Regions from separate parts of the Oceanimonas sp. AH20CE76 genome, predicted to be linked through region 1. Evidence: riboswitches for the same ligand, from Rfam matches in the RefSeq annotation. Region 1 holds a riboswitch; each other region holds the start of a gene.
What was found. A riboswitch is a leader RNA that binds a small molecule or an ion and turns the genes downstream of it on or off. The one in region 1 is predicted to bind thiamine pyrophosphate.
Positions count from the first base shown of each region.

Region 2: linked by a shared signal. The riboswitch ahead of thiC (phosphomethylpyrimidine synthase ThiC) and the one ahead of N2M06_RS02000 (sodium:solute symporter) in region 1 are both predicted to bind thiamine pyrophosphate.
Region 3: linked by a shared signal. The riboswitch ahead of thiD (bifunctional hydroxymethylpyrimidine kinase/phosphomethylpyrimidine kinase) and the one ahead of N2M06_RS02000 (sodium:solute symporter) in region 1 are both predicted to bind thiamine pyrophosphate.

Region 1 is NZ_CP155481.1:385,978-395,568, forward strand. Features, by position in the region: gene N2M06_RS01980 (ABC transporter ATP-binding protein) at 1-603, shown strand, start outside; gene N2M06_RS01985 (phosphodiesterase) at 600-1,427, shown strand; gene N2M06_RS01990 (HAD-IIB family hydrolase) at 1,427-2,254, shown strand; gene N2M06_RS01995 (hypothetical protein) at 2,320-2,802, opposite strand; gene N2M06_RS02000 (sodium:solute symporter) at 2,927-4,366, opposite strand; TPP riboswitch at 4,448-4,554, opposite strand; gene pyrC (dihydroorotase) at 4,648-5,679, opposite strand; TPP riboswitch at 5,926-6,022, shown strand; gene N2M06_RS02010 (3-oxoacyl-ACP reductase) at 6,069-6,842, shown strand; gene N2M06_RS02015 (LLM class flavin-dependent oxidoreductase) at 6,842-8,155, shown strand; gene N2M06_RS02020 (ABC transporter permease) at 8,274-9,002, opposite strand; gene N2M06_RS02025 (ABC transporter ATP-binding protein) at 8,999-9,591, opposite strand, start outside.
Region 2 is NZ_CP155481.1:3,202,613-3,212,203, forward strand. Features, by position in the region: gene thiH (2-iminoacetate synthase ThiH) at 1-483, opposite strand, end outside; gene N2M06_RS15600 (thiazole synthase) at 480-1,250, opposite strand; gene thiS (sulfur carrier protein ThiS) at 1,252-1,452, opposite strand; gene moeB (molybdopterin-synthase adenylyltransferase MoeB) at 1,452-2,210, opposite strand; gene thiE (thiamine phosphate synthase) at 2,213-3,721, opposite strand; gene thiC (phosphomethylpyrimidine synthase ThiC) at 3,718-5,673, opposite strand; TPP riboswitch at 5,748-5,850, opposite strand; gene menA (1,4-dihydroxy-2-naphthoate octaprenyltransferase) at 5,948-6,820, opposite strand; gene N2M06_RS15630 (o-succinylbenzoic acid (OSB) synthetase) at 6,935-7,846, shown strand; gene N2M06_RS15635 (exoribonuclease II) at 7,954-9,591, shown strand, end outside.
Region 3 is NZ_CP155481.1:109,286-118,876, forward strand. Features, by position in the region: gene recQ (DNA helicase RecQ) at 1-561, shown strand, start outside; gene N2M06_RS00545 (cytochrome c) at 616-918, opposite strand; gene N2M06_RS00550 (protein adenylyltransferase SelO) at 1,002-2,468, shown strand; gene N2M06_RS00555 (DUF3630 family protein) at 2,468-2,728, shown strand; gene N2M06_RS00560 (7-cyano-7-deazaguanine/7-aminomethyl-7-deazaguanine transporter) at 2,848-3,507, shown strand; gene elbB (isoprenoid biosynthesis glyoxalase ElbB) at 3,772-4,419, opposite strand; gene polA (DNA polymerase I) at 4,723-7,455, shown strand; TPP riboswitch at 7,717-7,818, shown strand; gene thiD (bifunctional hydroxymethylpyrimidine kinase/phosphomethylpyrimidine kinase) at 7,855-8,661, shown strand; gene N2M06_RS00580 (putative monovalent cation/H+ antiporter subunit A) at 8,860-9,591, shown strand, end outside.

The DNA of each region.
Region 1 (9,591 bases):
ATTATCACCAGCCCGCGGGTGCTGCTGCTCGACGAGCCGCTCACTGCCCTTGATGCCTTGCTGCGCGACCGGCTGAGGGCTGATATTAACAGCCTGCTGCGCAAACTCGGCATTACCGCCATTTATGTGACCCATGATCAGGATGAAGCCATGGCACTGGGGGATCGCATTGTGGTGATGGAGCATGGCCGGGTATCCCAGATTGGCACCCCGAGGGAAATTTATTTCGAACCCCAAAATGACTTTGTGGCCGACTTTATCGGCCAGATCAACGTGTTTGAGGGCCTGGTCCGTAACCGCTGTATGCAACTGCCAGGGGGAAGCCTGCCGGGGGTGGCGCTGGCCGACGGCCCCGGGCGAATTCACTGCCGGCCGGAAGATATGGAGATCACCGAGGCCGGCAGTGGCCAGCTGACCGGCGTGGTGCAGCAGACCCAGTTTATCGGCGATCGTAACCGGGTGTGGGTGAGCGGTGTCAGTGAACAGCCGGTACTGGTGGACTGCGACGGACGGGCGCAGTTTACACCGGGGCAGACGGTGGGGCTGTTAATTAAACCGGATCAGATGATCCGGCTGGATCAGCAGCGGGTGAGGGCAGCATGATCATTGCGCAACTGACAGATCTTCATATCAAGGCCGGTGGCAAGCCGGCTTATGCCGGCAAAGTGGACACGTTTGCCCGGCTGCAGCAGGCGGTGGATCACCTCAATAACCTGCAACCCCGGCCCGATCTGGTGCTGATCACCGGTGATCTCGGCGATTTCGGCAGTGAAGCCGAATACCGCCAGGCCCGGCTGGCGCTGGATCGGCTGCTGATGCCGTTTTATCTGGTGCCGGGCAACCATGACGATCGCCGCGCCTTGCGGGCGGTGTTTGCGGATCATCAATACCTGTTTCAGAGCCAGGATCATCTGAGCTATGCCATCGACGGCCTGCCACTGCGTCTGGTCGGGCTGGATACCAGCGTTCCGGGCAAACCTCATGGCCTGATTGACGCAGAACGTCGTGACTGGCTGGAGCAGACCTTAAGCCGGGCTCCGACGCAGCGCACCCTGCTGTTTATGCATCATCCGCCGGTGGCGGTGGGGCTCGAGCACATGGATGTGCAGCGGCTGCACGGTGCCGATGAGCTGGCCGGGGTGCTGAAGCAGAATCCGCAGGTGGAATTGCTGCTCTGCGGTCACCTGCACCGGCCGGTGGAGTTTATCTGGTGCGGACGGCCGGTGTATGTGGGGCCGGCCCATAACCATGCGGTGACCCTGGATCTGCGGCCCGGCGCACCTTCATCTTTCACCAGAGAGCCGGCGATGATCCGCCTGCTTTATCTGCATCCGCAAAGCGGCCTGCTGCTGAGCCACCAGAGCCATGTGGACGACAGCGATGGCCCCCATCCGTTTTTTGACCAACAGGGCAGGCTGATAGACTGATGAAACCTATAAACCAGCTGTCTCCGGCCCGGGCCGGTGCCATTCGTTACATTCTCACCGATGTGGACGATACCCTCAGTTACCGGGGCCAGCTGCTGCCCCGGACCCTGCAGGCACTCTATGATCTGCGCGCAGCCGGCATTACCGTGGTGCCCATTACCGGCGCTTGCGCTGGCTGGTGCGATGCGCTGGTGCGTCTGTTACCGGTGAACACCGTGATTGGCGAGGGCGGCGGCTTTCGTTTTCAGCTTGATGGTCAGGGTCTGAGCACCGAATACTGGTTGCCCGATGAGCGTCGCCATCAGCAGCGGGAACAACTGGCAGCGGCGGTGAACGCGGCGCTGACCGCCGTGCCCCGGGCCATGCTGGCGGCGGATCAGTCGTTGCGGCTGACTGATATGGCTATCGATATCGGCCAGGCGGTGACCCTGAGCACCGACGAAGTCAGCGCGCTGTGCGCCGAACTGGACCGGCATGAGGTGAACTATGCCACCAGCTCGATTCACCTTAATGTGTGGAGCGGTGATCACAACAAGTGGCGCGCCGCCGAGCGTTATTTCACCGCCCGGCTGGGACTGACCCCGGATCAGATCCAGGCTCAGGTGCTGTGCATTGGTGATTCGGCCAATGACGAACCGATGTTTCGTGCTCTGCCGCTGAGTGTGGGGGTGGCCAATATCGTCCACAGCCTGCCCTGGCTGGCTAGCCTGCCGTCCTATCAAACAGAAGAGGAAGGGGGTAAGGGCTTCGCCGAAATGGCCGAGCACCTGCTGAAGGCAAGGGGGGAAGTTACATCCGGGGTCGTGGTCAGCGAGACAACGGCTTAGCAGGGTTACTGGATGCAGAGCCCGGACAACGGCCGCCATCGCGGCCGCTAGGTGTGTCTGGCCGGTTACTCTTTCTGCAGGGTGACATCAAAGCGAATATCGGCCTGCAGGTTGTTGTCGGGGTTGTGTCCCGCCTGCAGGCTTTCCATATATAGCAGGCTGGCTTTGACGCTGCCGCTGGCCCGGCCTGTGTCTTCATTAAGCTCCAGCACATTCAGCTGAATGGGTACTTCTTCTTTGGTGCCGTAGTGCGGGGTAAGGGCATTTTCGGGAAAGTAAGATACGGAAGCGCTGTTGGCTTTGCCTTGTATCACCATGAAGTCGATGACGAATGTGCCCTTGGTTTCAAACTTGTTCTGGCGATGGCCTTGTATGGATACGCTATACATACCGGGCATCAGCTCACTGAAGTTGGCGGTGGAGCCTTGCTCATGCTCCAGAATGTGCCAGCTGTGTTGTTTTCCGTCCAGGGTGCCCGTCAGTTCGTTGGCAACAGCCAGAGGAGTCACGAGCAGGGCCAGCGTCAGCGAGGTGGTGATTGTTTTCATGAGTGCTCTCCGCTTGGGTACCGGTTTACCGGTTGTTGTGCACTCAGTGTAGAACACAAAAAAAACCGGCGGCCTTGGGGCGCGCCGGCAATGTATTGCGACGAATGGTTACAGCAAAACGAACTCAGTTTTCCAGGCTGCGCACCCGGCTGGCTAACGCGGCAAAGTCAAAGGGGTTGCGGTTGGGCACCAATAGCAGCAGGGCGGAAATGGCCACCGGCACAAAGGTGGCCAGCAGGAACGACTCCAGCAAATAGGTGGCGGCTTCGCCCGGGGCTGGGAACAGCATCAGGCCGGCCACCAGACCGCCGAGGGTGCTGAGCATGGCGTTCCAGCCCTGATAACGGGCATTGTAAAAGCCAAAGAACACCGGAAAGGCAGCGGCGCAGCACAGCAGGTCTGCCAGCAGGAACAAATAAAGTACGCTAAAGCCCTGCGAGGCCACATAGAGCACCGGAATGGAAGACAGCACAATCAGCCAGCGCGACAGCCCCAGCAGGGTGTGCACGCTGGTGTTGGGCAGCAGCCGGCGCAGGTCTACCACCAGCATGCTGGTCAGGCCGCTGATGGTGGAGTCGGCGCTGCTCATGATCAGCGCCAGGCCAAAGGGCAGCAGGCCAATGGCAAACCACAGCGGCATATTGGGCATCAGCACGCTGAACAGCGCCACCGAGCCGTCGCCGGGCAGGTTCAGGCCCACAAAGGCCAGGCCAAACAGTCCCATAATAAAGATGATGGGAAAGCTGAGCACACCGCTCAGAATAAAGCCATTGCGGATTACCTTGTTGTCCCGTGCGGCAAACACCCGTTGCCAGGTGCCCTGATAGAACAGACCGGTGAGCACCACGGCAAGAAAGAAGGTGAGGCCCGATTTCAGCCCTGTGGTGTTGAGCGGATCAAGCAGGTGCGGTGCGCTTTGTTGCAGGCCGGCCAGGGCCGGGGCCAGACCGTCGGTGGCCTGCCAGCCCAGGGCAATCAGCACCAGCAAAAACGGCAAAATCACCAGCATCTGCACGCGGTCGGTAAAAATGGTGACCCGCAGGCCGCCATACAGGGTGTAAACAAGGGTGGCCACCATCACAATGCCGGCGGTAGTCCACAGCGGCACCGGTGCCAGCAGGGCCACCATCTGGGCAATGGCGGTGAGGCCGGCGGTGAGTGCAATAAACATATAGAACAGCATGATCACCAGTACAAAACCAAACATGCCCCGGCCGTAGCGTCCCATTACAAACTCGGTGAGGGTATGGCCTTCGGGCATCAGCTCGCGAATGCGTTTGCCCAGCGGAATCATGATCAGCCGGGGGGCCAGCACGCCAAGGGCGTAGCCGGTAATGGCACCCACACCGCCCCAGGTGGCGGCCTGAGCCGGACCAAACAAAATCCAGGTGCCCATGGTGGTGGCCAGCAAGGTTAATGTAGTGGCGGTGCCGCTCTGGCTGTTGCGGGCCACAATAAAGTCTTCCGGTTTGTCGTTTTGCCGGCGGGCGTACAGCAGCCCGGGAATGGCGAAAACCGCCGCAAATAAACAGAGCCATAAAATGGCGGTGGTGGTGTCCAGCATGTGTTCTCCCTTTGCTCCCGCGAGCATGAAATAGCCGGGGCATATGGGCGAAAGGAAGAGGAGGGCGGATCGTCATGGTGCGGGATCGTTCGTTTCCTTCCCTTCGCCGGCATTATCCGGATCAGGTTCTAAGGGTTACCGCCTTGGTGGCGGAGTCTCAGCCCGTGTGGGCTCCCCCAGGAATGTGAAACGAGAGTAAGGGGCGGGGCCTTGATTGTCAATCAACTCAAATGCAACACAAAAAACGCGACCGAAGTCGCGTTTTTATTAACTGACCATGGTTATTTCACCATCCAGCCAATGTCTTCGCCGGCGCGAATGGGCACCAGCTGGTCACCGCCCAGGGGCAGGGTAGCGTCCACCGTCCAGGATTCTTTTACCAGAGTGATGGTGTCTGGGTTGCGGGGCAGGCCGTAGAAGTCGGGGCCGTTGTGGCTGGCAAAGGCTTCCAGCTTGTCGAGCGCACCGGCTTCCTCAAACACTTCAGCATATAGCTCAATGGCAGCGTGAGACGTGTAGGCACCGGCGCAGCCGCAGGCGGCCTCTTTGCGATGCTGAAAGTGCGGTGCCGAGTCAGTGCCCAGAAAGAACTTTTTGCTGCCGCTGGTGGCGGCACGCACCAGCGCCTGCTGGTGCGTGTTGCGCTTGAGGATCGGCAGGCAGTAGTAGTGCGGGCGAATGCCGCCCACCAGCATGTGGTTGCGGTTGAACAGCAGGTGGTGAGCGGTGATGGTGGCGGCCACGTTGTCGCCGGCCTGCTCCACAAACTTCACCGCGTGCTCTGTGGTGATGTGCTCCAGCACGATTTTCAGGTCGGGGAAGTCGCGCACCACGTCGGGCAGCACGGTTTCCAGGAACACTTTTTCCCGGTCAAAGATGTCGATGCGCGAATCGGTGACTTCACCGTGCACCAGCAGCAGGGTGCCGGTTTCCTGCATGGCTTCCAGCATCGGGTAGATGTTTTTTACATCGGTCACGCCGGAGTCGGAGTTGGTGGTGGCACCGGCCGGATACAGTTTACAGGCCACAATGTCGCCGCTGGTGCGGCCCTTGCGAATTTCGTCGGGGTCGGTTTTGTCGGTGAGATACAGGCTCATTACCGGCTCAAACCGGCTGCCCTCGGGGCGTACCGCCAGAATGCGCTCGCGGTATTGGTTGGCAAGCCCTGTGGTGGTAACGGGCGGCACCAGGTTGGGCATAACGAGGGCGCGGCCCAGATAGCGGCTGGCGTCGCGTACTGTGTCTTGCAGTTGCTCACCGTCGCGCAGGTGCAGGTGCCAGTCGTCGGGGCGGGTAATTGTCAGTGTGGTCATAGTCGGCTCGGCGTTATCCATTGCTTTCGAGGTCTTTATTATCCACCCGAAGCGGGTTTTCACCAAACCCATGGGAGCTTTAAGCGGTCAGCTGTCAGCTTTAAGTTGTTCTTATGTGTTTGCGGATATCGCAATCTGCCTGTTCGTACCGTGCAACAGGCACCAGATAAATCCTTAAGGCTACTCGGGCTGCTGACAGCTTATCGCTGACGGCTTACAGCTTGCTGTGGGGTATGTTATGGTTCGTGCCGAGACACGGGGTGTCCTGCTAAGCAGGGCTGAGATAACACCCGTTGAACCTGATCCAGTTCATACTGGCGAAGGGATGTCAGCCTGCCGGCCTGGTGCCTTTGCTGCCTTATGCCTTCGCCTCAGCTTCGAGGTAGAAAATGCAAACTTCCATTCCATTTAATGAACAACTGGTGCTGGTTACCGGCGGCGCCCGCGGCCTGGGCGAGCATCTGGTGCGCGCCTTTTTGCGCGAAGGTGCCAAAGTGGTGATCAACTACCTGAACAGCGCCGAGGCGGCACAAAAGCTGGCGGCCGAAGCGCCGGAGCAGACCCTGGCGGTGCAGGCCGATGTGACTGACGCCGCCGCCGTGCAGGCCATGTTTGACCAGGCCGAGGCCCATTTCGGCTGCCCGGTAACCACCGTCATCAACAACGCCCTGCCGGCGTTTTCTTTTAATGGTGATGCCCGGCCCCATGCCGAAGCGCTGACCTGGGAGCATTTGCACCAGCAGCTGGAAGGTATTGCCGGCGGTGCCTTAAACACCACCCGGGCGGCGCTGCCTGGCATGCGTAAAACCGGTTTTGGCCGCATCGTTAATGTTGGCACCAATCTGTTCCAGAACCCGGTGGTGCCTTACCACGACTACACCGCCGCCAAGGCCGCGCTGCTGTCGCTGACCCGCACCCTGTCGCAGGATCTGGGCCCGGACGGCATTACCGTCAACATGGTATCCGGCGGCCTGCTGCGCACTACCGATGCCTCTGCCGCTACTCCCGAGGAAGTGTTTGACTACATTGCCGCCAATACGCCGCTGCGCCGGGTGACCACGCCGGAGGAATTTGCCGACGCCACCCTGTTCTTTGCCTCGCCCTGGTCCCGCTCGGTCACCGGCCAGAATCTGGTAGTGGACGGCGGTCTGGTGAAAAACTGATGAGCATGAACGAACGCATGATGCACCTGAACCTGTTTCTGTTCGGGTGCGGCCACCACAGGGCCGCCTGGCGTCACCCCAATTCCGCGGTGGAGCAGCTGGGGGATATTCGCTATTACGAGCGTCTGGCGCAAACCGCCGAGCGCGGCAAGCTGGATGCGGTGTTCTTTGCCGACGGCCAGTCTACCGGCAATGTGGCGGACGGCAGCTACTGGTTTCTGGAGCCGCTTACCGCCATGGCGGCCATGAGCCGGGCTACGGATCGCATCGGTTTTATCAGCACTGTGTCGAGCACCTTTTTCACGCCCTTTCACGCTGCGCGCATGATGGCCTCGCTGGATCATATCTCCAACGGCCGCATGGGCTGGAACGTGGTCACCTCCATGTTTGACGTGGAAGCCCGCAACCACGGCTACGAGGCCATGCCCGCGCACGCCGAGCGTTACCGCCGGGCCGAGGAGTTTGTGGAGGCGGTGATCAAGCTGTGGGATTCCTGGGCTGCTGATGCGCTGGTGATGGATCGGGCCGGCCACTATGCCGACCCCGGCAAGGTGAACCCCATTCATCACAACGGCGAATTCTTTCTGGTGGACGGCCCGCTCAATGTGCCGCGCCCGCCTCAGGGCCACCCGGTGCTGTTTCAGGCCGGCGCTTCAGAGCAGGGGCGCACTCTGGCGGCCCAGTGCGCCGAAGCTATTTACGCCGTGGCCTACGATCTGCCGGCGGCCCAGGACTACTACCGCGACATCAAGCGCCGGGTGAGAGCCGCGGGCCGCAGTGTGGATGTGCCCATCATGCCCGGGCTGGTGACCTATGTGGCCTCTACCGAGGCCGAGGCCAAAGCCAAGCAGCGGGAGCTGGATGAGCTGCTGCCCGCCGACGCCTCGTTGCGCCAGCTGGGCACCTATGTGGGGCAGGACTGCTCCGGCTGGGAGCTGGACGGCCCGGTGCCGGCACTGCCGTCTTTGGATGTGTTCACCGGCCCGAAAGGCCGCTACGCCACCGTGCTGCGTATTATTGAGACCGAGCAGCCCACGGTGCGCCAGCTGCTGGGCCGGCTCGCTGCGGGCGGCGGCCACTGCACCATGGTGGGCACGCCCGAGTCGGTTGCCGATCGCATGGAGCAGTGGTTCCGCAACGAGGGTGCCGACGGCTTTAACCTGATGCCGCCCTCATTGCCCGCCGGCATCGAGGACTTTGTGGATCAGGTGGTACCCGAGCTGCAACGCCGCGGCCTGTTCCGCACCGAGTATGAAGGCTCTACTCTGCGGGAGCATCTGGGACTTCCCCCTGCGGGGAGCTGTCAGCCGTAAGCTTTCAGCTGTAAGTGGCGGGGGTTGTAGGCCGCGATTTATTCGCGGCAGCGGTGTCGCAGGTGAATGTATTTGCCCGGTGTAAAACCGGGCCTACAATTCCCCAGTCCCCGTATTCTCACCCGCCCGGCGGCGTCAGCCGTTGCTCAAGGCGGCGGAGCAAGGCGTCGAGCATCATGGCCATCAGCGCCACCATGATGCCGCCTTGCAGTACAAAGGCCAGGTTGTCGGTGAGCAGGCCGGCAATAATTACCTCGCCAAAACCCTTGGCCGCCACAGTCGAGCCGATGGTGGCGGTGCCTATGCTGATGATCAGCGAAATGCGAATGCCCGCCACCAGAGTGGGCAGGACCAGAGGCAATTCCACCCGCCACAACCGTTGCAGGGGCGTCATGCCCATGCCTTTGGCCGCCTCGCGCACACTGGCGGGAATTTGCTGCAACCCGGTCACGGCATTTTCAAAAATCGGCAGCATGCCGTAGAGCAGCAGAGCCACCAGGGTGGGAGTAAGACCAAAGCCCAGCGCCGGTACCGCCAGCGCCAGCACCGCCACCGGCGGAAAGGTCTGGCCCAGATTGGCCAGTGCCCGTGCCAGTGGAAAAAAAGCCTTGCCTGAAGGCCGGGTCACGGCAATGGCGGCCCCCAGCGCCAGCAGGGTGGCGGCGGCAATGGCGACAAACACCGCCAGTACATGCCAGCCCAGCAGGTTGAGAAAACTGTCCCGGGCGTAAATGGCCGGCGCGGGGGCGTCCACCAGCAGATGAAACAGCGGCGTGAGTGCGTCCATGTTCAGGGTCAGCAGCGCCAGCAACAGCCCGGGGATCAGCCAGCCCAGCGCGCGGGTCATGCGCCGGCTCCTTGTTTCAGCAGCTGGCTCAGGGTGACTTCACCCACCGGCTGGCCGGCCTCATCCACCACCGTCAGCCGCTCTTCACCCTGCCAGAGCAGCTCGGCCATGGCGTCTTTCAGGCTGGTGGCCGCCGGCAGGGCGGTGCCGGCGGGCCCCGTGAGCGGAGCCATGATATCGGCCAGGGTCTGAGTGGCCAGCAGCCGCAGGGATCTGTCCCGGCCACCCACCAGACTTTGCACAAAGCCCGGCCTGGGGTGGCGCAGCAGGGCTTGTGGGCTGTCTATCTGTAAAATTTCGCCCTTGTCCATGACGGCTATCACGTCGGCCATTTTAATGGCCTCTTCCAGATCGTGAGTCACCATTATGATGGTAATGCCCAGCAGTTGCTGAATATGCAGCAGCTCGTCCTGCAGGTGCTCGCGGGTGAGCGGATCCAGCGCACCAAAGGGCTCGTCCATCAGCAGCAGCTCGGGGCGCGCCGCCAGTGCCCGGGCCACCCCCACCCGTTGCTGTTCGCCGCCGGATAATTGGTGCGGGTACTTGCCGGCAAAGGTGGCGGGGTCGAGCCGGAACAAACTGAGCAGCT
Region 2 (9,591 bases), 430 kb from region 1:
CAGCGGCTGCACTTCCATCATCACATAGCTGAAGTGGCGCTTGACGATGGGCAGCATTTGCTTGAAATACTCCAGACCCACCTTGCCCTCGTGCTCGCCGGTCACCAGCAACACGGTATCAAAGCCCATGGCCTTGATCGCCAGGCATTCCTGCTCGATTTCCTCGGCGCTCAGAGTTTTGCGCTTGAGCCGGTTGCTCATGGAAAAACCGCAATAGGTGCAGTCGTTGGCGCACAGGTTGGACAGATACAGGGGAATGTAAAAACCCACTGTGTTGCCAAAGCGCTGCCGGGTCAGCTGATAAGACTGCTGCGCCATTTGCTCCAGATAGGGCTCCGCCGCCGGCGAGATCAGCGCCATAAAGTCGTTCAAATCCCGCTTCGGCTTGGCCAGCGCCCGCTCCACATCGGCGGCGCGCTTGCTGTAGATGGTCATTTTGATGTCATCCCAGTCCATGGATGACCAGACATCGAAGAAACTCATAAGGTCTCCAGGAAGGACGTCAGCGGACTGGACGCCTGAGCCTGCCGGCTTTGCCCGGCCAGACCGGCTTCATAGCCCATGCGACCGGCAATCACCGCTCGGCGGAAGGCATCGCCCATGGCAACCGGGTCACCGGCCACGGCAATGGCGGTGTTCACCAGCACGGCGTCGGCACCCAGCTCCATGGCGTAGGCAGCGTGGCTGGGGGCACCTATGCCCGCATCCACCACCACAGGCACAGTGCTCTGCTCAATGATGATTTCGAGGAAGTCGTGAGTGACCAGACCCTTGTTGGAGCCAATGGGCGCACCCAGCGGCATGACGGCGGCACAGCCCACTTCTTCCAGCCGCTTGCACAGCACGGGATCGGCACCGCAATAGGGCAGCACCACAAAACCTTCCTTCACCAGCTGCTCGGCAGCCTTGAGGGTCTCGATGGGATCGGGCAGCAGGTACTTGGGATCCGGGTGAATTTCCAGCTTGAGCCAGTGGGTGCCCAGGGCTTCCCGGGCCAGACGGGCGGCAAACAGCGCTTCGTCTGCGTCTTTGGCACCGGAGGTGTTGGGCAGCAGGTTCACGCCCATTTCCAGCAGCGGTGGCAGTATGTCATCGGTACGGTTTTTCAGATCCACCCGCTTCAGCGCCATGGTCACCAGCTGCGAACCGGAGGCCGTGAGTGACTGCTGCATCTGCTTGCCGTTGGCGTATTTGCCGGTGCCGGTAAACAGACGGGATTCAAAGGTTTTATCGGCGATTTTCAGACTCATATCAGCCTCCGGCGATGGCGTGGAACAGGGTAATGTTGTCGTTGGGTGCAAGCTGACGCTCCGCCCACTGGCTGCGTGCCACCACTTCACGGTTGAGTGCCACCGCCACACCGGGTTTGTCCTGCTCCAGTTCGGTCAGCAGCTGCGCCAGGGTGGTCCCCTCGGTCAGCGGGTGTTGTTCGTCGTTCAGAATTATGTGCATCAGTTCTCACTCCCCTTGATTCCACATACCGGGCAGGCCGGGTCCTTGGGCACTCGAAGGCTGTGCCAGCGGTGGGCCTTGGCATCAAACAGCTTGAGCTCACCCCAGGGCACTGTGCCGGTGCCGGTTAAATACTTGATGGCTTCCAGTGCCTGCAACAGACCTATGGTGCCCACCACGGGGCCAATCACACCGGCGTTGCTGCAGGTCAGCCGTTCTTCCATTTCAGGGCCATACAGGCAGCGATAGCATCCATGCTCGCGGGACGGGTCCAGCGCCAGCAGCTGGCCTTCAAAGCGAATGGCCGCGCCTACCAGCAGGGGCTTGCCCTGGGCGTAGCAGGTGGCGTTCAGGGCCTGGCGCACCGTCATGTTGTCGGTGCAGTCCAGCACCAGGTCTGCCTCGGCCACAAAGCCGGCCAGACTGTGCTCGTCCATTTTCTGATTCACCGCCACCAGCTCTACCTCGGGGTTGAGCTTTTGCAGCTTTTCCCGGGCTACTTCGGCCTTGGCCATTTTCAGGCTGTCGATGTCATACAGGGTCTGGCGCTGCAGGTTGCTGACCTCAATCTGATCGAAGTCGGCCAGCCACAGGGTGCCCACCCCGGCCGCCGCCAGATATTGGGACGCCGGCGAGCCCAGCCCGCCCAGGCCTACGATGAGCACGGAAGCATTTTTAAGCTTGAGCTGACCTTCCTCGCCCACCTCTTCCAGCAGCAGATGCCGGCTGTATCGCATGAATTCGCTATCGCTGAGCATGATTAGCCCTCCACCATGTGCAGCAGTTCCTGCGTGGCTGCATCCGGGTCCGCCGCCTCGGTAATGGCGGTGACCAGTGCAATGCTGCCGACGCCGGTTTCCGCCACCAGCGGCACTCTGTCCTTGCTGATGCCACCAATAGCCACCAGCGGGAACTCGTCCTGCATCAGTGCCACATAGCGATGAAGCCGCTCCAGGCCCTGCGGGCGGGACGGCATGTCTTTGGTGCGGGTAGGGAAAATATGCCCCAGCGCCAGATAAGACGGCTGCAGCTCCCGGGCCCGCAGCATCTCGTAATAGCCGTGGGTAGACAGCCCCAGCTTGAGGCCGGCAACCCGAATGGCTTCCAGATCCGCCACTTCAATGTCTTCCTGACCCAGATGCACACCATAGGCACCATGCTGAATGGCCAGCCGCCAGTAATCGTTGATAAATAACCGGGCGTTATAACGCTTGCCCAGCTCCACCGCGGCCTTGATATCGGCTTCCACCTCGGCATCGGTCTTGTCCTTGATGCGCAGTTGCAGGGTGCGAACCCCCTGCTCCAGCAGTCGCTCCAGCCAGGCAACCGTGGTCACCACCGGGTACAGACCGAGCTTGTTGGTGTCCATGGCGGCAAAAGCGCCATTCGGGTGCGGACCTTCAATACCCAGCTGCCCGGCCAGCGGGCTGCCGGGCATGACCACGGCAGGAAAGTCATCCAGATTGGTGGGCCAGCCCAGATGGGCCACCGGACCGGCACCGGCACCAATGCCTTCGGCGGCTTTCAGGCCCTGATTAACGTAGGCCTTGGCCAATACCAGAGCATCCTCGATGGGATAATCCAGCGCCATGGCGGTGGCAATGGCGGAGGACAAGGTACAGCCGGTGCCATGACCGTGCTGCGTGTCGAGGCGCGGGCTGGCCAGCCAGATTTCCCGCTCGCCGTCACTGTAGAAGTCGATGGACTGGTCGCCGGTCCAGCCGAGATGGCCGCCCTTGACCAGCACAGCACCTACGCCCATTTCCCGCAGGGCGGCAGCACCGGCACGCAGTGCCTGAGGTGAGTCGGGCGCGATACCCGACAAGGCTTCCAGCTCAACGGCGTTGGGGGTGATCAGGTCCACTTCCGGCAGCAGATCAGCCTTGATGGCCGGCAGCAGGTTGGCTTCTGCCATGGACTGACCGGTGCTGGCAATGGCCACCGGATCCAGCACCACATAAGGCTGCCACTGGCGGCGATATTCCTTGAGGTAGCGCGCCAGCACCTCGGCGCGCAGCCCGCCCGGCAGCAGGCCCACCTTGATGGCGGCGGCCTGCATATCGGTAGACAGAGAAACCAGCTGGCTGGTAAAGGCCTGCATCAATACCGGCTCCACCATGGATACCGACACCGAGTTCTGAGCGGTAATGGCGGAGATGACTGAGCAGCCGTGGCCGCCCAGTGCATGAATGGTGTGCAGATCGGCCTGAATGCCGGCTCCGCCACCCGAGTCGGAACCGGCTATGGTCCAGACGATGGGTTTGGTCATAGAGTTTCTTGCTCCAGTTTATCGGCCTGGTGATAGAGCTCACCGCCGCGTTTCTTGAATTCTTCCGACATTTTCGCCATGCCGGCCTGTACGATTTCAGGCTGGCCGTCCATACCCACCAGCTGCACTGCTATGTTGTTTTCCAGGCTGGCGGCGTAGTCGCGCACGTCCTGAGTGATCTTCATGGAGCAGAACTTGGGTCCGCACATGGAGCAGAAGTGCGCCACCTTGCCCGATTCCTGAGGCAGGGTTTCGTCGTGATATTCCCGGGCGGTTTCCGGATCCAGCGCCAGGTTGAACTGATCGTGCCAGCGAAACTCGAAACGCGCCTTGGACATGGCGTTGTCACGAATTTGCGCGCCCGGGTGGCCCTTGGCCAGATCGGCGGCATGGGCGGCGATCTTGTAGGTGATCAGACCCTGCTTCACGTCTTCCTTGTTGGGCAGCCCCAGGTGCTCCTTGGGAGTAACGTAACAGAGCATGGCACAGCCGTACCAGCCGATCAGCGCCGCACCGATACCAGAGGTGAAGTGGTCGTAACCCGGGGCGATGTCGGTGGTCAGCGGGCCAAGGGTATAGAAAGGCGCTTCGTGGCAGTGCTCGAGTTGCTCTTCCATGTTGCGCTTGATCATGTGCATGGGAATGTGACCCGGGCCTTCAATGATCACCTGCACGTCGTATTCCCAGGCGATCTTGGTCAGCTCACCCAGCGTATACAGTTCGGCAAACTGGGCCTCGTCGTTGGCATCGGCCACCGAGCCCGGGCGCATGCCGTCACCCAGTGACAGGGACACATCGTAAGCGGCACAGATTTCACAGATTTCACGGAAGTTCTCGTAGAGGAAGCTTTCCTTGTGGTGAGTGAGGCACCACTTGGCCATGATGGAGCCACCGCGGGACACAATGCCGGTCACCCGCTTGGCGGTCATGGGCACATAGCGCAGCAGCACGCCGGCGTGAATGGTGAAGTAGTCCACGCCCTGCTCGGCCTGCTCGATCAGAGTGTCGCGGAACACTTCCCAGTTCAGGTCTTCGGCCACGCCGTTCACTTTTTCCAGGGCCTGGTAGATGGGCACGGTGCCGATGGGAACCGGGCTGTTGCGCAAAATCCACTCACGGGTTTCGTGAATGTAGCGGCCGGTGGACAGATCCATGACGGTGTCGGCACCCCAGCGGGTGGACCACACCAGTTTTTCCACTTCTTCTTCAATGGAAGAGGTCACTGCCGAGTTGCCGATGTTGGCGTTGATCTTCACCAGGAAGTTGCGGCCGATGATCATGGGCTCGGCTTCCGGGTGGTTGATGTTGGCGGGAATGATGGCGCGGCCTTCGGCCACTTCCTTGCGCACAAATTCTGGGGTGATGTTTTCCGGCAGATTGGCACCAAAGCTCTCGCCCTTGTGCTGCCTGAGCAGCAGTTCGTCCCGCACCCGCTCACGGCCCATGTTTTCGCGAATGGCGATATATTCCATCTCGGGAGTGATAATGCCTTTGCGGGCGTAGTGCATCTGGGTCACGCACTGACCGGCCTTGGCCTTGCGCGGCTTGGGCAGGTGCTCAAAGCGCAGGTGATCCAGGCCATCGTCGGCCATGCGCTGCTGAGTAAACTCGGAGGTAACACTTTCCAGCTCTACGGTATCGTTACGCTCCAGAATCCAGTCCCGGCGCAGCTGGGGCAGACCCTTGCGCACATCAATTTCAGACTCGGGATCGCCATAGGCACCTGAGGTGTCATATACCGGTACCGGATCGTTGGGCTCGAAAATGGGGTTTTCTTCGGTGCCGCCTTTATAGCTGTCGGCCAGGGCGATTTCGCGCATGGCGACTTTTATGTCGGGGCGTGAGCCGTCGAGATAAATGCGGGAGGAATTCGGAAAGGGTTCGCCCTTCAGGTTGTGAATATATTCCTGGGCCTGGCTGCGAACTTCACGACGGTTTACTTTTGTTGACATAGCAATCTCACTTTTGCGTCCATTTGGTGAAATGCTTGTCGGGAGTGTTGATAAAGAACTGCCTACATCCGGTAGCGGGTTCTTTACTTGCTTCCCTTCGCAGGTATTAGCCTGATCAGGTTCAACGGATCCCGCTTTCGCGGTCTCAGCCCCATGAGGGCACTCCGACAAGATGGTCGCAGTATAACCAGACCAAGTTCACAAAAGCAAAGATGATTCATTGCCAGACAACAGCCAAAATGGCACCGGGCCGTTACTTTTTTGCATAAACCACTCAGGACGTTACCAACCCCAATGCCAGACCCACGGTCAGAATCAGGGTACCTTTGGCAGTGAGCGCCAGTGCCCGGTTCAGCTCGGCGCCTTCCCGGGTCAGCACCAGCTTCAGCCCTTGGGCAAGCGGCCACAGCCCCAGCAGCGCCAGATATCCCCAGCCGGTCATCAGCCGTTCGGCTGCCAGCACCGCCAACGCCAGCAGCCCGGCCTGCCAGGCCCGTGCCCGGGGCAGCCCCAGCCGTAAAGCAAGCGTGTGTTTGCCCGCCTGAGCATCACCCGCCATGTCGCGAATATTATTGATATTGAGCACCGCCATCGACAGCAAGCCTGCCACCAGCGCCGCCCAGATGCCGGCAGCGGCAAGCTCCGGCCGCATCAGCCAGCCAGTGCCCAGCACCGCCACCGGGCCGAAAAACACAAATACCGCCGCATCGCCCAGCCCCGAGTAACCATAGGGCCGCCGGCCCAGGGTATAACCCAGTGCCGCCAGCACAGATAACGCCCCCAGCAGCAAAAAGCCCAGCCAGGCGGCAAGGTCGTGACCCAACGCCAGGGTCAGCAGTGCCAGTCCGCTTGTCAGTGCCAGTAAAATCACCACTACTATGGCCCGGCGCAGCTGAGCCACCGACACTTGCCCCGAGGCCAGCACTCGTACCGGGCCGGTGCGCTCATGGCCATCTGTGCCACGCAGACCGTCGCCGTAATCGTTGGCCAGATTCGACAGAATCTGCAGTAACAGGGCCGTGAGCAAGGCCAGGGCCAGCACACCAACATTTACAGTGCCGGCACTGGCGGCTCCCAACACAATGGAAGCCACCGCCAGCGGCAGGGTTTTGGGCCGAATGGCCAGCAGCCAGATGTTCAGGGGCATCACAAACACAATTCCACTTATATAAAGCGCTCCATGATACTCAATAAACACCGCTGTCGCTCACCGTGTCACCATGTTACCTTTATGTAAAATTAAATAGCTGAGCGCCTTGCCATGTCCATTTCGGTTTACCGCTATGCCCTGCCCCTGACCAAAGAAAAAGTGATCGACGGCGTTGCCGTGCGCCGCCGCCATGGCTTGTATATATGTATTAACGGTCACTGGGGCGAGGTGGCACCCCCGGTCACCGCCGATATAGCAGCAACAGAAACCGAACTGCTGACCGCCTGCGCGCAGCTGGAACAAGGCCTTGAGCATACAGCCACCTCACCCTGGGTGCGCTTTGGACTGGGTTGCGCGCTCACGCCACTCACAGCAGCACCCGCTCCCAGCCTGCCGCTGCTGGAAGGCGAGCGCGAAGCCATTATTCGCGCCTGGCGCTGCCGCAGGGAGCACCCTGTTCAAGCCTGGCTGACCCTGACCGGCGATGTGCAGTTTGACGCCGGCCTGGTGCGCGAGCTGTCCATTCTGGTGCCCGGCCTCAGGCTGGTGCTGGATGCCGGCGGCCGGCTCAGCGAAGCACAGCTGGCTGAACTGTGGCGACATACCGGTGGTCGCGCTACCGACTGGCTGCTTGATCCCGGCGCCAGCCCGGCCGACACTCGCACACTTGCCCAACGGCATGGCTGGCCGGTGGCCATCAGTGCTGATCGCTGTGGCGATAAACTCCCGGCGGTGTTTGAAGGGCTGAAAGCCCTGGTGCTGCGCCCCTCCCTGCTGGGCGAGCCGGCCTTGTGCCGGCAGTGGGCCAATACGGCACTAGCGCAAGGGCTGCAGGTGATACTGGCGGGCAATCTGGAAAGCGGCCTGGCCAATCAGCATATTGCACAACTGGCGGGGGAGCTGACACCGGACAGCCAGGCTCAGGTCGACGGCCTGCGTTATTTGCTGCACAACGGCGTCACCACTCAAGGCCAGCCGGACGTTAATCACCTTACTCTGGTTTATGGATCAGGCTGTTTATAAAACAGCCACAAAAAGCGCACCAAACTGGTGCAAAAGGCAAGGTTTTCTTGGCATTTTGAGGGTAAATCCGTATAGTCAGGCCGATATTTCGACAGGTTCCCAAACACATGTTTCAAGACAATCCCCTGCTGGCTCAGCTCAAGCAACAAATCCGCGACACCCTGCCTACCAAGGAAGGCATGGTCAAAGGCACCTCCAAGGGCTTCGGCTTTCTCGAAGTCAGTGACAAGGAAAGCTATTTCATTCCGCCCCCGCACATGAAAAAGGTGATGCATGGCGATCACATTACCGCCGTGCTGCGCACCGAAAACGACAAGGAGATGGTGGAGCCGGAGACCCTGATCGAGCCTGGCCTGACCCGTTTTGTGGCCCGGGTAAAGTGGTTCCGTGACCGGCTCAATATTGTGCCCGATCACCCGCTGATGAAAGACGCCATCAAGGCTCGCACCATCAAGGGAATGAACGACCAGGACCTGAAAGATGGCGACTGGGTGCTGGCGGATCTCAAGCGTCACGCCCTGAAAGACAATGGCTTTTTTGCTGATGTGGTGGAAGTGATTGCCGGCGTGGACGACCCCATTGCCCCCTGGTGGGTGGTGCTGGCCCGCAACAGCCTGGCCAACCAGGCCCCTCAGGACCGGGAACAGTGGGAGCTGCTGGACGACACTCTGCCCCGCCAGAACCTGACCGAAGTGCCCTTTTTCACCATCGACAGCGAGTCCACTCAGGATATGGACGACGCTTTGAGCGTGAAAAAGCTGGATGACGGCGGCTGGGAGTTGCTGGTGGCCATTGCCGATCCCACCGCTTATGTAGCCCACGACAGCGACATGGACAAAGTAGCCGCCGAGCGCGCCTTTACCGTGTATTTGCCGGGCCGCAACATTCCCATGCTGCCGCGCACCCTGGCCGATGAGCTGTGCTCCCTGAAAGAAGGGGAAGACCGTCACGCCCTGTGCGCCCGCATTCATATTAACGCCGACGGCAAGGTAGCCGACGATGCCGAGTTTTTTGCCGCCCGCATTCGCTCCCACGCCCGCCTGGCCTATAACAAGGTCTCCGACTGGATTGAAGGCACCGGCGACTGGCAGCCCGAAAGCGAAGTGATTGCCGAGCAGTTGCGCGAGCTGAACACCATGACCCTGGCCCGCAACAACTGGCGCAGCACTCACGCCATTGTGTTCCCGGACCGCCCCGACTTCCGTTTTGAACTGGACGATGCCAGCAACGTGGTGGCCATTCACGCCGATCACCGCCGCATTGCCAACCTGATGGTGGAAGAGTCGATGATTGCCGCCAACCTGGCCTGCGGCAACTGGCTGACCAAACACTGCGGCACCGGTGTATTCAACGTGCACGCCGGCTTTGATGAAGAAAAACTGGCCCAGCTGCAGGAACTGCTGAAAGAGCATGATGCACCGGTAGACCTCGACAGAATCACCACCCTGGAAGGTTTCTGTGAGCTGCGCCGCTGGCTGGATAGCCGCGACACCAGCTATCTGGACAACCGGGTGCGCCGCTTCCAGTCTTACGCCGCCATGAGTACGGCTCCGGGTGAGCACTACGGCCTGGGTCTGGACGCCTACGCCACCTGGACCTCGCCCATTCGTAAATACGGCGACATCATCAACCACCGGCTGATCAAGGCCATTCTGGCCGAAAAAGCCCACGACGCCCACGCGCCCAACGCCGAGCTGGCCGTGCACCTCTCGGAACAGCGCCGTATGCACCGCCGTGCCGAGCGC
Region 3 (9,591 bases), 280 kb from region 1:
GCGCTGTCCTGCGTCTATCGCACCGGCCAGCGCTTTGGCGTGCTCTATGTGGTGGAAGTGCTGCGCGGTGCTGATACTCAGCGGGTGCGGGAACACGGTCACGATAAACTATCGACCTACGGCATTGGTAAGGATAAAAGTCAGGAGCACTGGGTCAGCGTGCTGCGCCAGCTTATTCACTCCGGCCTGCTCACTCAGAATATTACCCGCAATATGGTGTTACAGCTGACCGAGGCTGCAAGACCGGTGCTGCGCGGTGAGGTGCGGCTTGAGCTGGCCGAGCCCCGGCTGGTGCGGGTGAAGCAGAAAGACAAGGCCGAAGCCGGTCTGTCCCGGGCGGAAGACAGGGCTCTGTTCAAGGCACTGAGACAGTTGCGCAAGCAGCTGGCAGAAGAAGCCGATGTGCCGCCCTATGTGGTATTTAATGACGCCACGCTCACTGATATGGCCCGTTACCGGCCTAAAACCGAGAGTGAACTGCTGGGCATTAACGGTGTGGGGGTGCGCAAGCTGGAACGTTTTGGTGAGGCGTTTCTTGAGCTGCTGCGGCGGGAAGGCTGAGGCTAAAAATAAAGGTCCGCATGTGCGGACCCTGTCGCCTTGCAGAATGAGCGATTACAGGCTGGCGTAGTAGGCCGCCAGATCTTCCATATCCTGCTCGGACAGTGGCATGGCCATGGGTGCCATGATGGCGTTATTACGCTCACCGTTTTTGAATGCTTTCAGCTGGCTTACGATATAAGCAGCTTTCTGACCGGCCAGGTTAGGGTAGATATCCATCTGAGAAATACCTTCGGCACCGTGGCAGGCTGCGCAGACGGCAGACTTGGCTTTGCCGGCTTCGGCATCACCGGCGGCAAAGGCCGGGGCACTGATCATGGCCATTACAGCGGCAGCTGTCATCAGTTTCTTCATCATAGAACTCCGTTATTATTAATTCACTAATTGCTTCCGGGCTCAGCTTTTGAGCAGTGGCAGTATACGTTAAGCTGAGGCGAACAATGAAACCCTTTGACGAGTCTCAAGGTGATAATGTGCTAATAGACAACCAATATGCAAGTTTTGAGTGGGCCGGCTCCAGAGTTGCACCCACATCACTGGATTCTGCCAGGTTGTTGCTGGTTAACTATGACCTTGCTGATGAGCTGGGGCTTTCATTAAGCGACCAGCAGTGGCTGGAGCTGACCAGTGGTCAGCAGCTGCTGCCGGGCATGGTGCCTTTTGCTCAGGTATACGCCGGCCACCAGTTTGGCGGTTTCAGCCCGCGGCTGGGAGACGGGCGGGCCCTGCTGCTGGGGGAAGTGATCACGCCGGCCGGTGAGCGCTGGGATCTGCATTTGAAAGGCGCAGGCAAAACCCCTTATTCCCGCTTTGGTGACGGTCGTGCCGTGCTGCGTTCTTCGCTCAGGGAATATCTGGCCTCGGAAGCCATGCACCATCTTGGCATTCCCACCACCCGGGCGCTGTCTTTGGTGGGCAGTGACGAGCCGGTATACAGAGAGCAGACTGAAACCGGTGCTGCCCTGTTGCGTACCGCGGCCAGCCATCTGCGCTTTGGCCACTTTGAATACTTTTATTACAACAGCCAGCCCGAGCGTATTCCCGAGCTGCTGAACTATCTGATAGACACTCAATGGCCGGATCTGGCCAAAAGCCCGCAAGGCTACGCCGAGCTGTTTGAGCGGGTGGTGATGCGCACCGCCGGGCTGATTGCTCAGTGGCAGGCGGCCGGCTTTTGCCACGGGGTAATGAATACCGACAATATGTCGATGCTGGGCCTGACTCTGGATTATGGCCCTTATGGTTTTCTTGATGCCTATGATCCCGATCATATCTGTAATCATTCCGATCACGGTGGCCGCTATGCCTACGATCAGCAGCCGGCGGTGGGGCTGTGGAATTTGCAGCGGCTGGCCCAGGCGCTGTCTGGCCATATTGAGCTGGAAACCCTGCAGCAGTCGCTGGGCAAATATGAGCATGCCTTGCTGAGCCGCTATTCTGAACTGATGCGACAAAAACTGGGGCTTGAGCAATGGCGGGAAGAAGATCCGGCCCTGTTCCGGGACATGTTCAGCCTGATGGCCGAACATAAAGTGGATTACAGCTGCTGGTTTCGGCGGCTGGCGCTGCTTGAATCCGAGGGCGAGCTGCCGAAAAGCTTGCTGGCCTTGTTGCCCGCCCCTGATGCCTGGCAGGACTGGTTTGCCCGCTACCGGGCAAGACTGGCGCAGGAAAACCTCACTCAGGCCGAGCGCCGGGCAGCCATGGACGCGGTCAACCCCAAATACGTGTTGCGCAACCATCTGGCTCAGCGCGCCATTGAGCAGGCGGAGCAGGGCGATATGGCCGAAGCCGATACCCTGTTGCAGCTGCTGGCCGCGCCCTTTGATGAGCAGCCGGGGTTTGAGCACTATGCCGAGCCGGCCCCGGAGTGGGCGGCATCCCTTTGTATTTCATGCAGTTCCTGATGATGAACCCATTAAAAAGCGATACCAGTTTAAGCATTGAAACCTTTCCCGACTGGGCCAATGCGTTGGCCCGGGCACTGGAGCTGATCGTGCTGGAGCGGGAAGCAGGTGCCGATTATCACCAGTGGCTGGTGGATTTTGAAGGCAGCCGGCTGTTTCTGTGCTTTCAGCATTATAGCGATTGCGCCTGGCTGGAAGCATTAAATGCACAGGATGAAGCCGTGGCGCTCTGGCTCACCGCACAGTGGAACCGCAGGTAATCAGGCCGAGCTTTTTACTTCAAATGAAGACAAGTGGCTAAAAAACCGCTAGAATGCGACGGTTTTTCATTGCTGACCCGCAATGGGTTCCCTAACCCCATTTATCAAAAAGGTGATACATGATCTCCGCTCAACAGTACCGCTCGGCGCTGATACGCCTGTCTTTGTTCCATATTGCCGTGATTGCTGCCAGTAACTATCTGGTGCAGCTGCCCTTTACCCTGTTTGGTTTTCATACCACCTGGGGCGCACTCAGCTTTCCTTTTATTTACCTGGCCACGGATCTGACGGTGCGGATTTTTGGTGCTGATCTGGCCCGGCGTATTATTTTTGCGGTCATGCTGCCGGCGCTGGTCAGCTCTTATGTGCTGTCGGTGCTGTTTTTCGAGGCCAGCTATCAGGGCCTGGGATCGCTGACAGAATTCAATCTGTTTGTGGCCCGTATCGCCCTGGCCAGCTTTATGGCCTATGTGCTGGGGCAGATTATGGATGTGTCGGTGTTTAACCGGTTGAGGCAAATCAAGGCCTGGTGGGTGGCCCCCACCTGCTCCACCATTTTCGGTAACCTGGTTGATACCCTGGCCTTTTTCAGCCTGGCATTCTGGCGCTCGCCGGATCCCTTTATGGCCGAGCACTGGGTAGAAATAGCCTGGGTGGACTACGGCTTCAAACTGGTGTTCAGCCTGGGACTGTTTGTGCCCGCCTATGGTCTGCTGCTGAAATACCTGAGCCGTCGCATTCTTGGCGACGACCAAGCGGCACTGCAAACCAGCCGTTAATTACTGTGCAGAAGAATACAGGAATAGGGGTTGCAATAATTAATGATAACGATTATCGTTAACTTGCTTTCCAAACAAGGCCCCATTCAGCAGTAGGGCGCGACCGTTTTTGAAGGCACGACATTGCTCACATTGCTTCCAGAGTATTTAGGCCGGCTTATTGCCGGCCCTTTTTTGTGTTGTAGGCCCGAATTTATTCGGGCAAGCGGGCTAACAGGCGATACGGGTGTCCCGACAAATCGGGACTGGAGCAAGAGGCTGGGGTTACATTTCTAAAAGGCGCTTCACCAGTTTGCCAATGCCGGTGTCGGCTTCGGTAATGTTTTTTGCCAGCATATAGGCGGGGGTGGAAATCACCTTGTGGCGTTCGTCTTCCACCATATCCGTCACGGCACAGCCGATATGCTCACCGCCCATGGCCATAAAGGCGTCTGCCACGGCAGCATCTGTGCCTGCCGTTCCTTTTACTCCGGCCGGATACACTTTTGGGATCAGCACAGGAGCAATGCAGCAGTAGCCGGCAGGCTTGCGGGCACGAGCAAAGGCTTTGCATACCGCCAGTACTTCCTTGTCGACCTCACATTCCGCCCCTTTAAAGGCAAAATTACACAGATTTTTAGCTACGCCAAAGCCACCGGGCAGCAGCAGAGCATCAAAGTCGTCGGCATTGAGTTCGCTCAGGGGCTGAATATCGCCCCGGGCGATGCGGGCGGCTTCGGTCAGCACATTGCGCTGTTCACTACTTTCTTCACCGGAAGCATGGTTCAGCACATGATGCTGAGGCTTGTCGGGAGCAAAGCACTGATAGCGGGCACCATTGCGGGCCAGGTGCAGCAGGCACAGTACCGCCTCGTGAATTTCTGCGCCGTCATACACGCCGCAGCCGCTCAGAATTACGGCAACTTTTTTCATGTTGTGCTCCTTACTGGTGTGAAATTAATGATGCCGGCAGCAAAACCGCCGGCTTGTGCTAGCCTTATTGCGTTTAATCCTGATGCAATATTTCATTACTGTCGATTTTCCACAATTCAGGATCTGTTATCAATACGCTGCTTAACAATATAAGTTTATGAAATAAAACAACTAATTTAAATCCCCCGGATCCAGATCGGATCATCCTTTCACAGAGTTATCCACAGGATCAACCGGCATTGCCGTGGAGTCCGGCGGCCTGCTGTGGCATGCTAGCGGCCAACGCAATAACGAGAAGACGCCATGGTTGCCATTCCTGCCAAACCCCTGATCCTGGTTGATGGATCCTCTTATCTTTATCGTGCCTATTTTGCTTCTCAGCAAGCGGATCTGCGCACCAGCGATAGCCGACCCACCGGTGCCATTCGTGTGGTTACCAATATGCTGCGCAGCCTGCACAAGCAGTTTCCTGACTCAAGAGTAGCAGTGGTATTCGACGCCAAGGGCAAAACCTTTCGCGATGAGATTTATTCGGAATACAAGGCACACCGGCCGTCCATGCCGGATGATCTGCGTGAGCAAATTAAGCCCATTCACGACATTATCCGTGCCATGGGATTGCCCCTGCTGATCGAAGAAGGAGTGGAAGCAGACGATGTGATTGGCACCCTGGCCCGGCAGGCCACCGAGCAGCAGCTGGATGTGGTGATCAGTACCGGTGACAAGGACATGGCCCAGCTGGTATCGAATCATGTGCTGCTGATGGATACCATGAAAAACAGCTTTCTCGATCGGGACGGCGTGGTGGAAAAATTTGGTGTGCCGCCGGAGCTGATTATCGATCTGCTGGCGCTGGTAGGCGACAAGGTAGACAACATTCCCGGCATGCCCGGTGTGGGTGAGAAAACGGCACTGGCGCTGCTGCAGGGGCTGGGCTCCATCAACGACATTGCCGCCAATACCGACAAAATTGCCGAGCTGGGCTTTCGCGGATCCAAGTCGTTTGCCGCCAAGTTCGTCGAGCACGAGCAGCAGGTACGGCTGTCTTATACCCTGGCTACCATCAAGACAGATGTGGAGCTGGACGTGGGGCCGGCGGATCTGCAGCAAAGCGAGCCCGATACCGAGGCCTTGCGCGCTCTTTATCAAGAGTTTGAATTCCGTAATCTGCTGGCTGAGCTGGATCCCGCCACTCAGGAAGAAGCGCCAGTGGCGGCGGCTATGGAAACCGATTATCAGCTGGTGACCGAGCAGGCGCAGCTGAATGCGTGGATTAAAAAGCTGGAAGCCGCGCCTCTGTTTGCCTTTGATACCGAGACTACCAGTCTCAGCTACCGGGATGCCCGTGTGGTAGGGGTATCATTTGCAGTAGAAGCCGGACAGGCGGCCTATGTGCCTTTTGGTCACGATTATCTGGATGCACCCGAGCAGCTGAGCGAAGAAACCGTGCTCGGTGCGCTCAAGCCGTTACTGGAAGATGAGAGCCGCATCAAACTGGGTCAGAATCTGAAGTACGATATCAATGTGCTGAAAAATCACGGCATTCACATGAAGGGCACGCTGCTCGATACCATGCTGGAGTCTTATGCACTCAACTCGGTGCAGACCCGGCACGATATGGACAGCCTGGCGGCATTTTTCCTTAATCACAGCACCACACCGTTTGAAGCCATTGCCGGCAAGGGAGCCAAGCAGCTGACCTTTAACCAGATCCCACTGGAGCAGGCCGGGCCCTATGCGGCGGAAGATGCTGACATTACTCTGCGGCTGCACCATCACCTGGCGGAAAAACTGGCTGCCGAGCCATCTCTTGAAAGCGTATTTAATGACATTGAAATGCCGCTGGTACCCATTCTTGCCGGAATGGAATACACAGGCGTGCGCATCGACGGCAAGCTGCTGGCCATTCAGAGTGATGAAATTGCCAAACGGCTGAAAGAGCTGGAGCTGGAAGCCCACGAACTCGCCGGTGAGCCCTTTAATCTCAGCTCTCCCAAGCAGCTTGGCGAGATTCTGTTCACCAGGCTGGAACTGCCGGTGATCAAAAAAACGCCCAAGGGTGCGCCTTCTACCGCCGAAGAAGTACTGCAGGAGCTGGCGCTGGATTACCCCTTGCCCAAATTACTGATGGAATACCGGGTACTTAGCAAGCTCAAGTCCACTTATACCGACAAGCTGCCCCAGATGATGAATGAGCACAGCGGCCGGGTGCATACCTCTTATCATCAGGCTAATACTGCCACCGGCCGGTTGTCGTCGTCAGATCCCAACCTGCAGAACATTCCCATCCGCACACCGGAAGGACGCCGCATTCGCCAGGCCTTTGTGGCTGAAAAGGGCTACAAGCTGGTAGCGGCAGACTACTCCCAGATAGAGCTGCGCATTATGGCGCATCTGTCTCAGGACAAGGGACTGCTCACGGCCTTTGCTGAAGGTCAGGATATTCACAGGGCCACCGCCGCCGAGGTGTTTGGTGTGGATCTTGAAGCGGTGACCAGCGAACAGCGCCGCCGGGCCAAAGCCATTAACTTTGGCCTGATCTACGGCATGAGCGCTTTTGGTCTGGCCCGCCAGCTGGGCATTGGCCGGAATGAAGCCCAGGAATACATGAATATCTACTTTGAACGTTATCCGGGTGTGCTGCGCTATATGGAAGAAACCCGCGAGCAGGCCAGCGAGCTGGGCTATGTGTCCACCCTGTTTGGCCGTCGCCTGTATCTGCCGGAGATCAAATCCAAAAATGGTGCCCGGCGCAAGGGCGCTGAGCGCGCCGCTATCAACGCTCCCATGCAGGGCACGGCGGCCGATATCATTAAAAAAGCCATGGTGCTGGTAAACGACTGGATAACACAGTTACCCGAAGACGATGTGCGTATGCTGATGCAGGTTCACGATGAACTGGTATTTGAAATTCGCGAAGACAAGGCAGAAGATTACCGGCAGAAAATTTGCGAACTGATGCAGCAGGCGGCCAGTCTGGATGTGCCGCTGCTGGTGGAAGCCGGTGTGGGTGATAACTGGGATCAGGCTCACTAATGCGATAAAAAATAACGATAGTGAAATAAACTTACGTTATAGTGGCAGCAGGTACAGAGGCAGTAGTCCATGCTGCCAAGCTTTTTGCATTTTATTAATATGCTGCTCAGGCCGCCTTCAGCGTTTTTAGCTGAGGGCGTTTTTTTTGCCTGCAATCCACCTCTTCTTTTGTATACAACAAAAAATTTATGTTACTAAATTACAGTTGGTGTGTTTCAACTCTGCCGGCTGGCAATTAAACGGTGGGCTGGGTATGATTTCTGTCATTGGTCGGGGTGCCGAAAGGCCGAGATGGCAATTGTTGCCGAACCCGTTGAACCTGATCCAGCTCATACTGGCGTAGGGAACCGATGGCTGTGGCCTTATGGTTTTCGCGCCCAGATAAAGGACCATAAGGACATGCACAGCAGCAAAGCCATTATTCTTTCCATTGCCGGCTCCGACAGCGGCGGCGGTGCCGGCGTTCAGGCCGACATTAAAGCCATCTCCGCCACTGGCGGTTACGCTTGTTCGGTGATTACCGCCATTACCGCTCAGAACACGCAAAAAGTCTCGGCAGTACATCCGGTTCCCCAGGATATGATTCGCGCCCAGCTGGAGGCGGTATTCAGTGATCTGCCGGTAGCCGCGGTCAAGGTAGGTATGCTGGGTGATGCGGATACCATTAATACGGTGGCTGACGCGCTTGAGGCCTACCGGCCTCAGCACCTGGTGGTGGACCCGGTCATGGTCAGTGCCAACGGCGATATGCTGCTGGCTCCTGACGCAGTGAACAGTCTCAAACAGCGGCTGTTGCCGCTGGCGGATGTGATCACCCCCAATCTGCCGGAGGCTGCCTGCCTTACCGGCAGGGACATACCCGCGTCACTGCGGGAAGTGGAGCCGCTGATCGCTGCCCTGATCGAGCTGGAGTGCCGGGCTGTGCTGCTGAAAGGTGGTTTTTTGCAGCAGGAGCCGCGCAGCCCCGACTGGCTGATCAACGGTGCCGATGTGCGCTGTTTTGATACTCCCCGCGTGATTACCGCCAACACCCATGGCACCGGCTGTACCCTGTCCGGCGCATTGGCGTCCTATCTGGCTCAGGGCCTGGAGCTTGAGCTGGCGGTAGCGTCTGCCAAGCATTATATCGAAAGAGCCATTGAAGCCGGCGCTCGTCTGAAAGTAGGGCAGGGCCGGGGGCCGGTGGAGCATTTTTTTGCCCGCTGAACACAGTGCAAATGTCCCGGCCCGCTTGCGTCCGGCCGGGGCGGCTTGTAGTATTCCTTGCGATGATAATCAATAACAACGAATTAACGCATTGATCGTTAATCGAAATAAGTCACTGCTATAGTCTGCATTCTAAGTCTCTCCTTTCTATTTGCCGATCCTTACGCCCCTGAACGGGCCTGAAAAGGAGCCTTGCGTATGCTTGTTGCCGTTTTGGCAGGTTTTGTTCTCGCCGCCCTGGTGCCCATGTTGAGCTCCCGGCTGGGCCAGTATATTGGCTGGTTTCTGGCGGTATTACCCGCGAGTCTGTTTGTTTATTTTGCCGGTTTCTGGCCTCTCATTACCGCGGGTGAGACGCTTCAGTTTCACTATCAGTGGATTCCCAGTCTTGATATCGGCCTGAGTTTTCTGCTCGACGGCCTCAGCCTGATGTTTGCGCTGCTGATCACCGGTATTGGTACCTTTATTCTGATCTACGGCGGCCGCTATCTGGAGGGCAACAAGGACAGGCACAAGCTGCTGATGTACCTGCTGGCCTTTATGAGCGCCATGCTGGGAGTCGTGCTCTGTAGCAATTTGATCGGGTTGTTTGTGTTCTGGGAGCTGACCAGTATTACTTCCTATCTGCTGATTGGTTTTAACCATGAGCAGGAAAAGTCGCGCAAGGCGGCGCTGCAGGGCTTGTTTGTCACCATGGGTGGCGGCCTGGCACTGATGACAGGCCTGATCATGCTGGGCTGGATGGCCGGCAGCTATGAGCTGACCGAGGTGCTGGCGCAGGGCCCTGCACTGCAACAGCATCCGCTGTTTTTGCCCATGATGATATTGATCCTGGCGGGCACCTTCACCAAGTCGGCGCAGTTCCCGTTTCACTTCTGGCTGCCCAATGCCATGGCCGCGCCCACGCCGGTCAGCGCCTATTTGCATTCC